Regions from separate parts of the Aeromonas allosaccharophila genome, predicted to be linked through region 2. Evidence: predicted binding sites of a transcription regulator. Region 2 holds the regulator's gene; each other region holds the start of a gene.

Region 1 (3,276 bases), 290 kb from region 2:
TCTTTTTGCCGATGTCACCGGCAAACCGTGCTATGTGCTGAATGATGCCGATGCCGCCGGTCTGGCCGAGATGCGCTTTGGCGCCGGCAAGGATCGCAAGGGAGTCATCATCCTCATCACGGTCGGCACCGGCATTGGCACCGCCATCTTCGTCAACGGCCATCTGCTGCCCAACACCGAGCTGGGTCACCTGATGCTGGAAGGGATGGTGGCCGAGCACTACTGCTCCGATGCGGTGCGCAAACGGGAAGATCTCTCCTGGAACCGCTGGGGCAAGCGCTTCAACAAGTATCTGGCGCGCCTCGAGTTTCTCTTCTCCCCCGACCTCTTCATTCTGGGGGGCGGTAGCGCCGCCAAGCTGGATAAATTTGTCGATCGCATCGAGACCCGGGCACCGCTCATTCCGGCGGCCAGCCTCAATCAGGCGGGCATTATAGGGGCCGCCCTCTACGCGGCCGAGCGGCAGGGCTGATCGCCGCTCACCGCCAATCAGCAGAGATCAAATGGAAAGGGCCCGGCACTGCTGCCGGGCCCTTTTGTTTGACCGCTATCTTGCGTGCCTGACCGCCATCACTTGTTACATGTCATCGAGTCGGTGTACCCCGTGCACCAGTCGGGTCAGGCGGGTCTGCTCCAACCCGGCCAGATTCTCGAGCAGGGTGGTGGTGGCCGGTGTCGGGCATTCCCGGGCCAGATGGCCCAGCTCGCCCACCAGCTGCTCTTCCCAGCGGCACACCTGAGTGACGATATCCTGGGTCTGGGCCGAGGCCGGCAGCTCGAAGCGGGTGATGGCGGGCAACATATCCTCGCTAAAACACTGGTTCAGCCAGGTCTCCCTCACCGCCTCTCCCAGCTGGGCGGCATATTCGTGCAGATGGGCACTGGCCGCATCCTCACGCCCTTGCAGATAGACCAGCAACATCCGGCTGCGTTCGCAGTCCACCTGACTGGTCAATCGCCCGTAGCAGAGCCCGAGCTGGTGATGAACCTGTTCAAGATAGTGCAGCAACTCTTTGATCTGTTGGAATCTCATCGCACTGCCCTCCATGCTTGTCGGCATCATCAGTATAAAAAACAAGCGCAACCGACCCAATCCCTATCCGAGCCCCCCTTGCGCTGCATCAAGGTTGATGCCGACAAAGGGGCGGACAGGTGCTCCGGTCGCGAATAGGGAACGATTTGTGCAGCTATTTGTGCAACTATGGTGGCGTTTCAGGCTCGACACCTGACATGGGTGATATCGGGCTGACACACTAATAAAACCAGTATTTACCCGACATAAACCATCTTTAATTCGGCCATATGCCAAACTGGCGAAACAGGATCTGGATGCGAGACATATCCACCCAGATCGTTATCCACCAGACAGATATCCTTATCACTTTTTTAGACGTCTAGACGTAAAAACATGCGTTGACACGGCCATCCAGACATCTTAGCATCATCCTCCATGATGGCAGAGTAACCCAGTGGAACCTCTGCCCAATTTCCCCGCCTGTAGCGCCCTGTGCTGTAAGGCTGTTAGCACGGAAGAATCCATGATTAAGTTGAAAGGTCTCAACAAAGTCTACGGTACAGGCAGTGACGCCGTGCACGCCCTGCGTGATGTGAGTCTGCATGTACCCCAAGGCAAAATTTTCGGGGTGATCGGTGCCTCCGGTGCCGGCAAGAGTACCCTCATTCGTTGTGTCAACCTGCTGGAGCGCCCGACAGAGGGCCAGGTGATTGTCGATGGCCAGGATCTGGTCGCCCTGAGCGAACGGGATCTGACCCAGGCTCGCCGCCAGATCGGGATGATCTTTCAGCACTTCAACCTGCTCGCTTCCCGCACCGTGTTTGCCAACATCGCCTTTCCGCTGGAGCTGGCAGGCTGGAGCAAAGAGCAGATCCAGCAACGGGTTGCCGAACTGCTGGCGCTGGTCGGGCTGGAAAGCCGTGCCCATGCCTATCCGTCCGAGCTCTCCGGCGGTCAGAAACAGCGGGTCGCCATTGCCCGCGCACTGGCGCCGGCCCCCAAGGTGCTGCTCTGTGACGAGGCTACCTCGGCCCTCGACCCGCAGACCACCCGCTCGATCCTGACCCTGCTCAAGGAGATCAACGTCAAGCTGGGGCTCACCATCCTGCTCATCACTCACGAAATGGATGTGGTGAAGGGGATCTGTGACGAAGTGGCCATCATCAGCGACGGCCGTCTGATCGAGCAGGGCGAAGTGGCCTGGTTCTTCAGCAACGCCAAGACCCAGCTGGCCCGTGACTTCATCCACTCCACCATCCATCTGGAGGTACCGCAGGAGTATCAGGATCGGATGAGCAGCGAGCGGGTGCCGGGTAGCTATCCGCTGGTGAAGCTCGGCTTTACCGGCAGCACGGTCGATACGCCGCTGATTTCCGAGGCGAGCCGCCGTTTCAACATCGACATCAGCATTCTGAGCGCAGACATCGAGTACGCCGGTGGCGTCAAATTCGGTTTCCTGCTGGCCGAGCTGTTCGGGGATGAGGCCCAGTGCGAGGCAACCCAGCAGTTCCTCATCGACAACCACATTCAGCTGGAGGTAATGGGCTATGTCCGAAGCCATGATTAATCTGCTCATCACGGCCCTGGGCGACACCCTGATCATGGTGTTTGCCTCCGCTCTGTTCGGCTGCCTGCTGGGCCTGCCGCTCGGCGTGGCACTGCACGTCACCAAGGCGGGCCAGATCCTGGCCAACCCCTTGCTCAACCGTACTCTGGGCATGGTGGTCAACGTGGGTCGCTCGGTGCCCTTTATCATCCTGCTGGTCGCCATCATTCCGCTGACCCGGCTGATTGTCGGCACCAGTATCGGCACCATCGCCGCCATCGTGCCGCTGACTGTCGGTTGCATCCCCTTCATCGCCCGTCTGGTGGAAGGGGCCTTGATGGAGGTGCCGGATGGCCTGCTGGAAGCGGCCAAGGCGATGGGCGCCAAGCCGTTGCAAATCATCACCAAGGTGCTGCTGCCCGAGGCTCTGCCCGGCATCCTCAACAGCGTCACCATTACCCTCGTCACGCTGGTGAACTACTCGGCCATGGCCGGGGCCATCGGTGGTGGCGGTCTGGGGGATGTGGGTATTCGTTATGGTTATCAGCGCTTTGACCCCACCGTCATGCTGGTGACCGTGGTTATCCTGGTAGTACTGGTTCAACTTATCCAGAGCGCGGGTGAGCGCCTGGTCCACAAATGTGATCATCGTTAATCGTCGATTTCTGACAGGAGGTTTTATGAAATTTGGCATCAAATCCGTTGCGGCTGCGCT
Region 2 (3,276 bases):
GAGCTGCAGTTCACCTTCCAGCAGGCCGTCGATCAGGCTCTGTTGATAGGCCTGCAGGGCCGAGATGGCTTCACCGGCGGCTTCATCCCCCGCTTCGGCCAGTTCAACCAGCTGGATCAGCCGGTTGGTGGTCTTGCCCGCGGCGGAGACCACGATCAGCTCATCCCCGCCCACCTGTTGTTCAACGATACTGGCGACCCGGCGATAACAGACCGGATCCGCCAGACTGCTGCCACCAAACTTGTGGACGTGACGTCGCTTCAATCCTGCTTCTGCTGCCACCGCGATCTCTCCTTGTTGCTGCTGTTCCATTACTTCGCTACCTGTTCTGCCTGCTGCGCCTGTTCAAAAGCCTGAGCCAGATCGGCCACCAGGTCTTCACCGTGTTCAATACCGACCGACAACCGCAGCAGCTGGCTGCTGATGCCTGCTGCCTGCTGCGCCGCCGGGGTCATGGCCCTGTGGGTCATGCTGGCCGGATGGGCCACCAGACTCTCCACCCCGCCGAGGGACTCGGCCACCGAGAAGAGGGTGAGGGCCGCAAGGAAGGCGCGAATGCCCGCCTCGCTGCAATCGAGTTCAAAACTTAGCATGGCGCCGAAGCCGGACTGTTGACGGCGCGCAATATCGTGGCCCGGATGGCTCGGCAGGCTGGGGTGATAGATGCGTTTCACCAGCGGCTGCTGTTGCAGGAAGGCGAGAATGCGGTCGGTGTTCTCCTGATGGGCGCGCAATCTGGGGGCCAGGGTGCGCAGGCCGCGCAGGGTGAGGTAGGAGTCGAACGCCCCGGAGGTGAGCCCAAGACAGTTGGCCCACCACACCAAGGATTCGGCCAGTGCCGCCTCTTTGGCGATCGCCACTCCGCCCACCACGTCGGAGTGACCGTTGATGTATTTGGTGGTGGAGTGCACCACCACATCGGCACCGAGGGCCAGCGGCTGTTGCAACAGGGGGGAGAGGAAGGTGTTGTCCACCACCACCTGCGCACCCACCTCGTGGGCGGCGCTGGCGATGGCGCTGATATCCACCACCCGCAGCAGCGGGTTGGAGGGGGTCTCGACCCATACCAGCGCAGGCTTTTGCGCCAATGCGGCGGCCAGTGCGGCCCCGTCACCCTGATCGACAAACTGCACCCGGTAGTGGCCCTTGGCCGCCAGATACTCGAACAGACGCCAGGTGCCGCCGTAGCAGTCGTGGGGGGCGATCAGCAGATCCCCCGCCTTGAGCAGGGCGGTAGTGACCAGATGGACGGCGCCCATGCCGGTGCCGGTGACCACGGCGCCGGCGCCCCCTTCCAGCGCCGCCAGCGCGTCCGCCAGATTGGTGCGGGTCGGATTGCCGGAGCGGGCATAATCGTATTGACGGGGCTCGCCAAAGTCGGCAAAGGTGTAGTTGCTGGAGAGGTAGATGGGGGGCACCACGGCACCGTGCTGTGTGTCTGTCTCAATCCCGGTGCGAACCGCCAGGGTGGCCTTGTGGGTCATGTTACTCTCTCCTTGAACTGTCTCTGGGCGATGGCTGCGTTGCCTGCGCCACGGCGATCCTGCCATTACTGGCCTATGGTGAACCACCTTACGCCAGCGCAAAAAAGCCGTCAACACTTCCAGACGTCTAAATGGCTTTGCTGTTGGATTGCCATTAATTTCCTTAAGGGTTAAAATCCGCGCTCACGGCTAAATGAGAACAGGTGAGTCATGGGAACAGAGTGGAACGGCGACTACGTCAGCCCCTACGCGGAACACGGTAAGAAGAGCGAACAGGTCAAGAAGATTACCGTCTCGATCCCGCTCAAGGTGTTGAAAGTGTTGACCGATGAGCGCACCCGCCGTCAGGTGAACAACCTGCGTCATGCGACCAACAGCGAGCTGCTCTGTGAAGCCTTCCTGCACGCTTTCACCGGCCAGCCGCTCCCTTGCGACGAAGACTTGCGCAAGGATCATCCGGATAGCGTCCCCGCCGAAGCGCGCGCCATCATGGAAGCGCTGGGCAAAGAGATCGAAGATTTCGACAAAGAGTAAGCGATTTGCCATGCACAAGAGGCGACCCTGGGGTCGCCTCTTGTCGTTTCAACGGCCCCGTTTACGGGGCTGTGATTATTTCAGCAGGCTGAAGATCAGCGCCGATACCGCCAGCGAACCGGTCAGCAGGATAAAGCCGTTGGTCCAGCCGTGACGGAAGCGGGCCAGCGCCTCCACCTTGTAGATGGCAATGACCGGCATGATGAACAGGATCATGGCGATGACCGGGCCGGAGAGGGTCTCCATCAGCCCCAGAATGCCCGGGTTGATGACGGCGGCACCCCAGATGGCGAAGAACATCAGGGCGATGCCCAGCTTGTCCGCCTTGGCCAGCGGCAGGCCGGTGGGCTTGGCGATCAGGCTTTTCAGGCTCTCACGGGCACCGAGGAAGTGGCCTAGGAAGGAGGAGCTGATGGCGATAAAGGCGATCAGCGGCCCCAGAGTCACGATCACCGGGTTGTCGGTGATGTTGGCGAGATAGGAGAGTACCGAGACGTTCTGGGCTTTGGCTTCAGCCAGCTGGGTGGGCGAGAGGCTCAGCACGCAGGAGAAGACGAAGAACAGCACGAAGCCCACCAGCATCACTGTGGTGTTGCGCAGGATCAGGCCGCTCTTGGCTTCCGCCTGCTCGCCATACTCACGGCGCTGCACGTTGGCAAAGCCGGAGATGGCGGCGGCGTGGCTGAAGGCGAACACGGTGACCGGCAGCGCCAGCCAGACGGTATTGAGGAAGCTGACCCCTTCAAACGCGGTCACTTCCGGCCACTGCCACTGGGGAATGAGATAGCAGGAGAGCGCCGCCAGAATAGCCGCCAGCGGATAGACCATAAAGGCGAAGGCGCGCAGCATCGCTTTCTCACCCGCCAGCATCACGGCGATCATGGCGAACACCAGCACGCCGGAGAGCATCACCCGATCCGGGGTTGCCATGCCGAGCTGGTTGACCATGAAGCTCTCCACCGTGTTGGTCAGCCCGACCCCGTAGATGAGCAGGATCGGGAAGATGGAGAGGAAGTAGAGCGCCGAGATGAGGCGACCGGCCATCTTGCCGAAATGCTCCTCCGCCACTTCGGTGAAGTCGGCGTGGGGGCGTGAAGAGGAGAGCACGAAGCGCGCCAGCCCGCGGTGGGCGAGGAAGGTCATGGGGCCCGCCAGTACCGCAACGATGACGAGGGGCCAGATCCCGCCCAGACCCAGATTGATGGGCAGGAACAGGATGCCGGCGCCAACGGCGGTGCCAAACAGGCTGATAACCCAG
Region 3 (3,276 bases), 1.0 Mb from region 2:
GCTGCGCTGGCGCTGTGGCCGATCAGCTTCAGCTCGATAAGGGGCATGGCGGAGCGATAACCCAGCTCGATACCCATGGGCCAAGGTTCGGCATCCAGCATATCGCTGAGGGCTGATTCCGAGATGCCGAAGGTGTAGAAGCGACGCAGCTCGGTATCGACTTGTGCCCCGGCCAGCAGTTTGAGGCGCGGCAGAATCTGCTCGCGCACCATCTGCTTGAATTCGAACGGCACGCCCGGGGTGAAGAAGAGCTGGCTCTGGCCACTTCGCACCACAAAGCCGCAGGCGGTGCCGACCGGGTTGTCGAGGATCTCGCCTCCCTGCGGCAACCAGGCCTGTTTGGCATTGCTCTGTGCCATCGGGCGGCCACGGCTGGCGTAGCGCGCTGTGATGGTGGCGAGCCAGTCGGGGAAGATAGTCAATGGCTGGTCAAAGGCTTCCGCTGCCGCTTGAGCGGTCAGGTCGTCGGCAGTGGGCCCGAGCCCGCCACACACCAGCACCACCTCGGCGCGGCGGGCACTCTCTTGCAGCACCGTTTTCAGGTCGGCGAGGTTGTCCCCCACCGTCAGGCGACGGCGCACCTGCCACCCCTGTTCCAGCAGCAGAGCGCTGAGCCAGGCCGCATTGGTATCCACCACCAGACCCGTCACTATTTCGTCTCCGGTGCTGATGATCTCGATACGCATGGCGGGCTCCTTGGGTTAAACGGGTGACAACGGTTGGCCTGGGGCCAGGGCAATCAGGCTTTGTTGTGTTCGAAGTAGTAGCTGATCCGGGTGCGCGGATTGAGATACTCGAATACGGCGGGCGGCAGCCGTTTGGGGTGGATCACCTTGGCGATCGACAGTTCAGCTTGCTGCAGGTCGATGATGGCGGCTTCCTGACGGGGAATGCGCGGATCGTAGACCAGCACCGAGGGGTAGAGCAGACGCGAGGCGTTGACCGACATCACCAGCCCGACCTGACCGTTCGAGAGTTGCACCACGCTGCCGGGGGGATAGATCCCCATCAACCGGATCAGCATGCTGAGGTACTCCGGATTGAACTGCGCCTTGCGCTGCTTGTAGAGGCCGCTCAGGGCCGAGTAGGGCACCTTGGCCTGCATGTGGCAGAGGTTATCGTACTCGTTGATCAGCGACACCATCTGGGTCAGCGGATCGAGCTGGCCACCCTTGAGCCCTTCCGGCCCGCTGCCATCGAGATATTCGTGGTGATGGAGCACGATCCCCTTCGCCTCGGCGGGAAAATCCTTGGCCAGATTGAGCAGGTCGAGGCCGTAGCGCGGATGCTGGGCCATCAGGTTCTGCTCCGGCTTGGTCAGCGGCTCGGTCTTGCGCAGGATCTGGCTCGGGATCTTCAGCTTGCCGATATCGTGGAACAGCGCTCCCATGCCGACCTGACGGATCTGGTCGGCCGACATGCAGCACTCCTTGGCCAGCAGCATGCTGAGCACGCTGACGTTGAGGGAGTGGAAGTAGAGGTTGTTGCCATCCTCGCCGTCGGAGACCAGATGGAGCACCATCTCGTCCACCGAGAGCAGTTGCTCGGTCATGGCGTTGATCAGCTCCTGTGCCTCGCCGATGGCGTTGAGGGGGCGGGACTGGATCTTGCTCATCACGCTGCGCACCTGCGCCAGCGACTGCTGGAACTGCTTCTCGCACTGCTGCAGATCGCGGCGGTACTGTTGCAACTGCTCGATGCGGCGATCTTTCTCCTGCTGCATCTGGGCCTGGCGCTGGGCGGCGTCTGAGCTCTCTTGTGGCTGAGGCTGTACCTGACTGAGGGGTTTGGGCGGGACGTCGCTCTTGTCGGGAATGATGGTGACCAGTTTCAGGCCGAGCCGGCGGATCAGCTCGATCTCCTCTTCACTTTTGATCTTGAAGCTGGAAAACAGGAACGGGTGTTCGCGCCACCCCAGTGGCAGGGAGACATAGTTGCCGACTTGCAGTCGATCTACGGAAATCTTGATACCGGTCATTATCTTGGAAGCAGGAGAGACACTGAGCCGTATGCTAGTCAAAGGCGGGGGTGAATACAAAAGGTATCTGATGACAGGGCGGGAGCTTTATTATAGGCTTCTGGATGTCCAGACATATTTACCGATGCAGTACAGGGAGTAAGCATGCCGATCAAGATCCCGGATCAGTTACCCGCCGCCGAAGTGCTGGGGCAGGAGAACATCTTCGTGATGACGGAATCCCGGGCCGTCACCCAGAACATCCGCCCGCTGCGGGTGTTGATCCTCAACCTGATGCCCAAGAAGATTGAGACCGAGATCCAGCTGATGCGGATGCTCTCCAACTCGCCGCTGCAGGTGGATGTGGATCTGCTGCGCATCGATGACAGGGAGTCGAAGAACACGCCACAGGCGCATCTTGAGAACTTCTATCACGACTTTGAGCAGGTGCGTGGCAACAACTACGACGGCATGATCATCACCGGGGCGCCGCTCGGTCTGGTGGAGTTCGAGGAGGTGGTCTACTGGCCGCGCATCGTCGAGATCATCGAGTGGTCCCATCAGCATGTCACCTCCACCCTGTTCCTCTGCTGGGCGGTACAGGCGGCGCTGAAAGCCTTGTATGGCATGGAGAAGCAGACTCACGGCGAGAAGCTCTCCGGGGTTTACCGTCACCATCGCCTCGACGAGCATGAGCCGCTGCTGCGCGGTTTCGACGACGAGTTTGTCGCGCCCCACTCCCGCTATGCGGCGTTTGACGGCGACCTTATTCGTGCTCATACCGACCTGCAGATTTTTGCCGAATCGGAAGAGGCGGGGGTCTATCTGGCGGCGACCAAGGATTGTCGTCAGGTGTTTGTCACCGGGCACCCGGAGTACGATGCACTGACGCTGGACGGGGAGTATCAGCGGGATCTGGCGGCTGGGCTCGACCCGGTCATTCCGGTCAACTACTACCCGAATAACGATCCGGGCCAGACCCCGCGCGCCAGCTGGCGCAGCCATGGTCATCTGCTGTTTGCCAACTGGCTCAACTACTACGTCTATCAGCTCACCAGTTATCGGGTGGAGGATATCGGCAAGGTCTTCACCTACGACCAGGGGGGCAAGTAGTCAGTTGCCCTGCTCCAGCCGCTCGGCCAGCTGGTCGAGCCATTGGCGGTGGCAGGCCAAGGTAAACGCCTTGGGTCTGTGGGCCTTGATGGCGGCCATCGCCTCTTGCTGCGGTTGGCCGAGGGTCATCAGCAGTGCGGCGGCGACCAGACCGGTACGACCGCTGCCCCCTTTGCAGTGGATGACCAGATGCTTGCCATCCCCCA

The links. Region 2 encodes MetJ, which represses methionine synthesis genes. Its sites were predicted from a motif close to AGANNTCTAGANNTCT; they were not measured.
Region 1: the regulator MetJ is predicted to act here: its motif matches at 1,389-1,404, upstream of metN (methionine ABC transporter ATP-binding protein MetN).
Region 3: the regulator MetJ is predicted to act here: its motif matches at 2,081-2,096, upstream of metA (homoserine O-acetyltransferase MetA).

The regions. Positions count from the first base shown of each region.
Region 1 is NZ_CP065745.1:4,275,887-4,279,162, reverse strand. Features, by position in the region: gene ppgK (polyphosphate--glucose phosphotransferase) at 1-472, shown strand, start outside; gene I6G90_RS19655 (hypothetical protein) at 578-1,033, opposite strand; gene metN (methionine ABC transporter ATP-binding protein MetN) at 1,539-2,582, shown strand; gene I6G90_RS19645 (methionine ABC transporter permease) at 2,563-3,216, shown strand; gene metQ (methionine ABC transporter substrate-binding lipoprotein MetQ) at 3,242-3,276, shown strand, end outside.
Region 2 is NZ_CP065745.1:3,990,148-3,993,423, forward strand. Features, by position in the region: gene I6G90_RS18315 (bifunctional aspartate kinase/homoserine dehydrogenase II) at 1-312, opposite strand, end outside; gene metB (cystathionine gamma-synthase) at 312-1,484, opposite strand; gene metJ (met regulon transcriptional regulator MetJ) at 1,695-2,018, shown strand; gene I6G90_RS18330 (aromatic amino acid transport family protein) at 2,094-3,276, opposite strand, start outside.
Region 3 is NZ_CP065745.1:2,959,800-2,963,075, reverse strand. Features, by position in the region: gene I6G90_RS13470 (competence/damage-inducible protein A) at 1-686, opposite strand, end outside; gene I6G90_RS13465 (HD-GYP domain-containing protein) at 740-1,978, opposite strand; gene metA (homoserine O-acetyltransferase MetA) at 2,123-3,070, shown strand; gene I6G90_RS13455 (cyclin-dependent kinase inhibitor 3 family protein) at 3,071-3,276, opposite strand, start outside.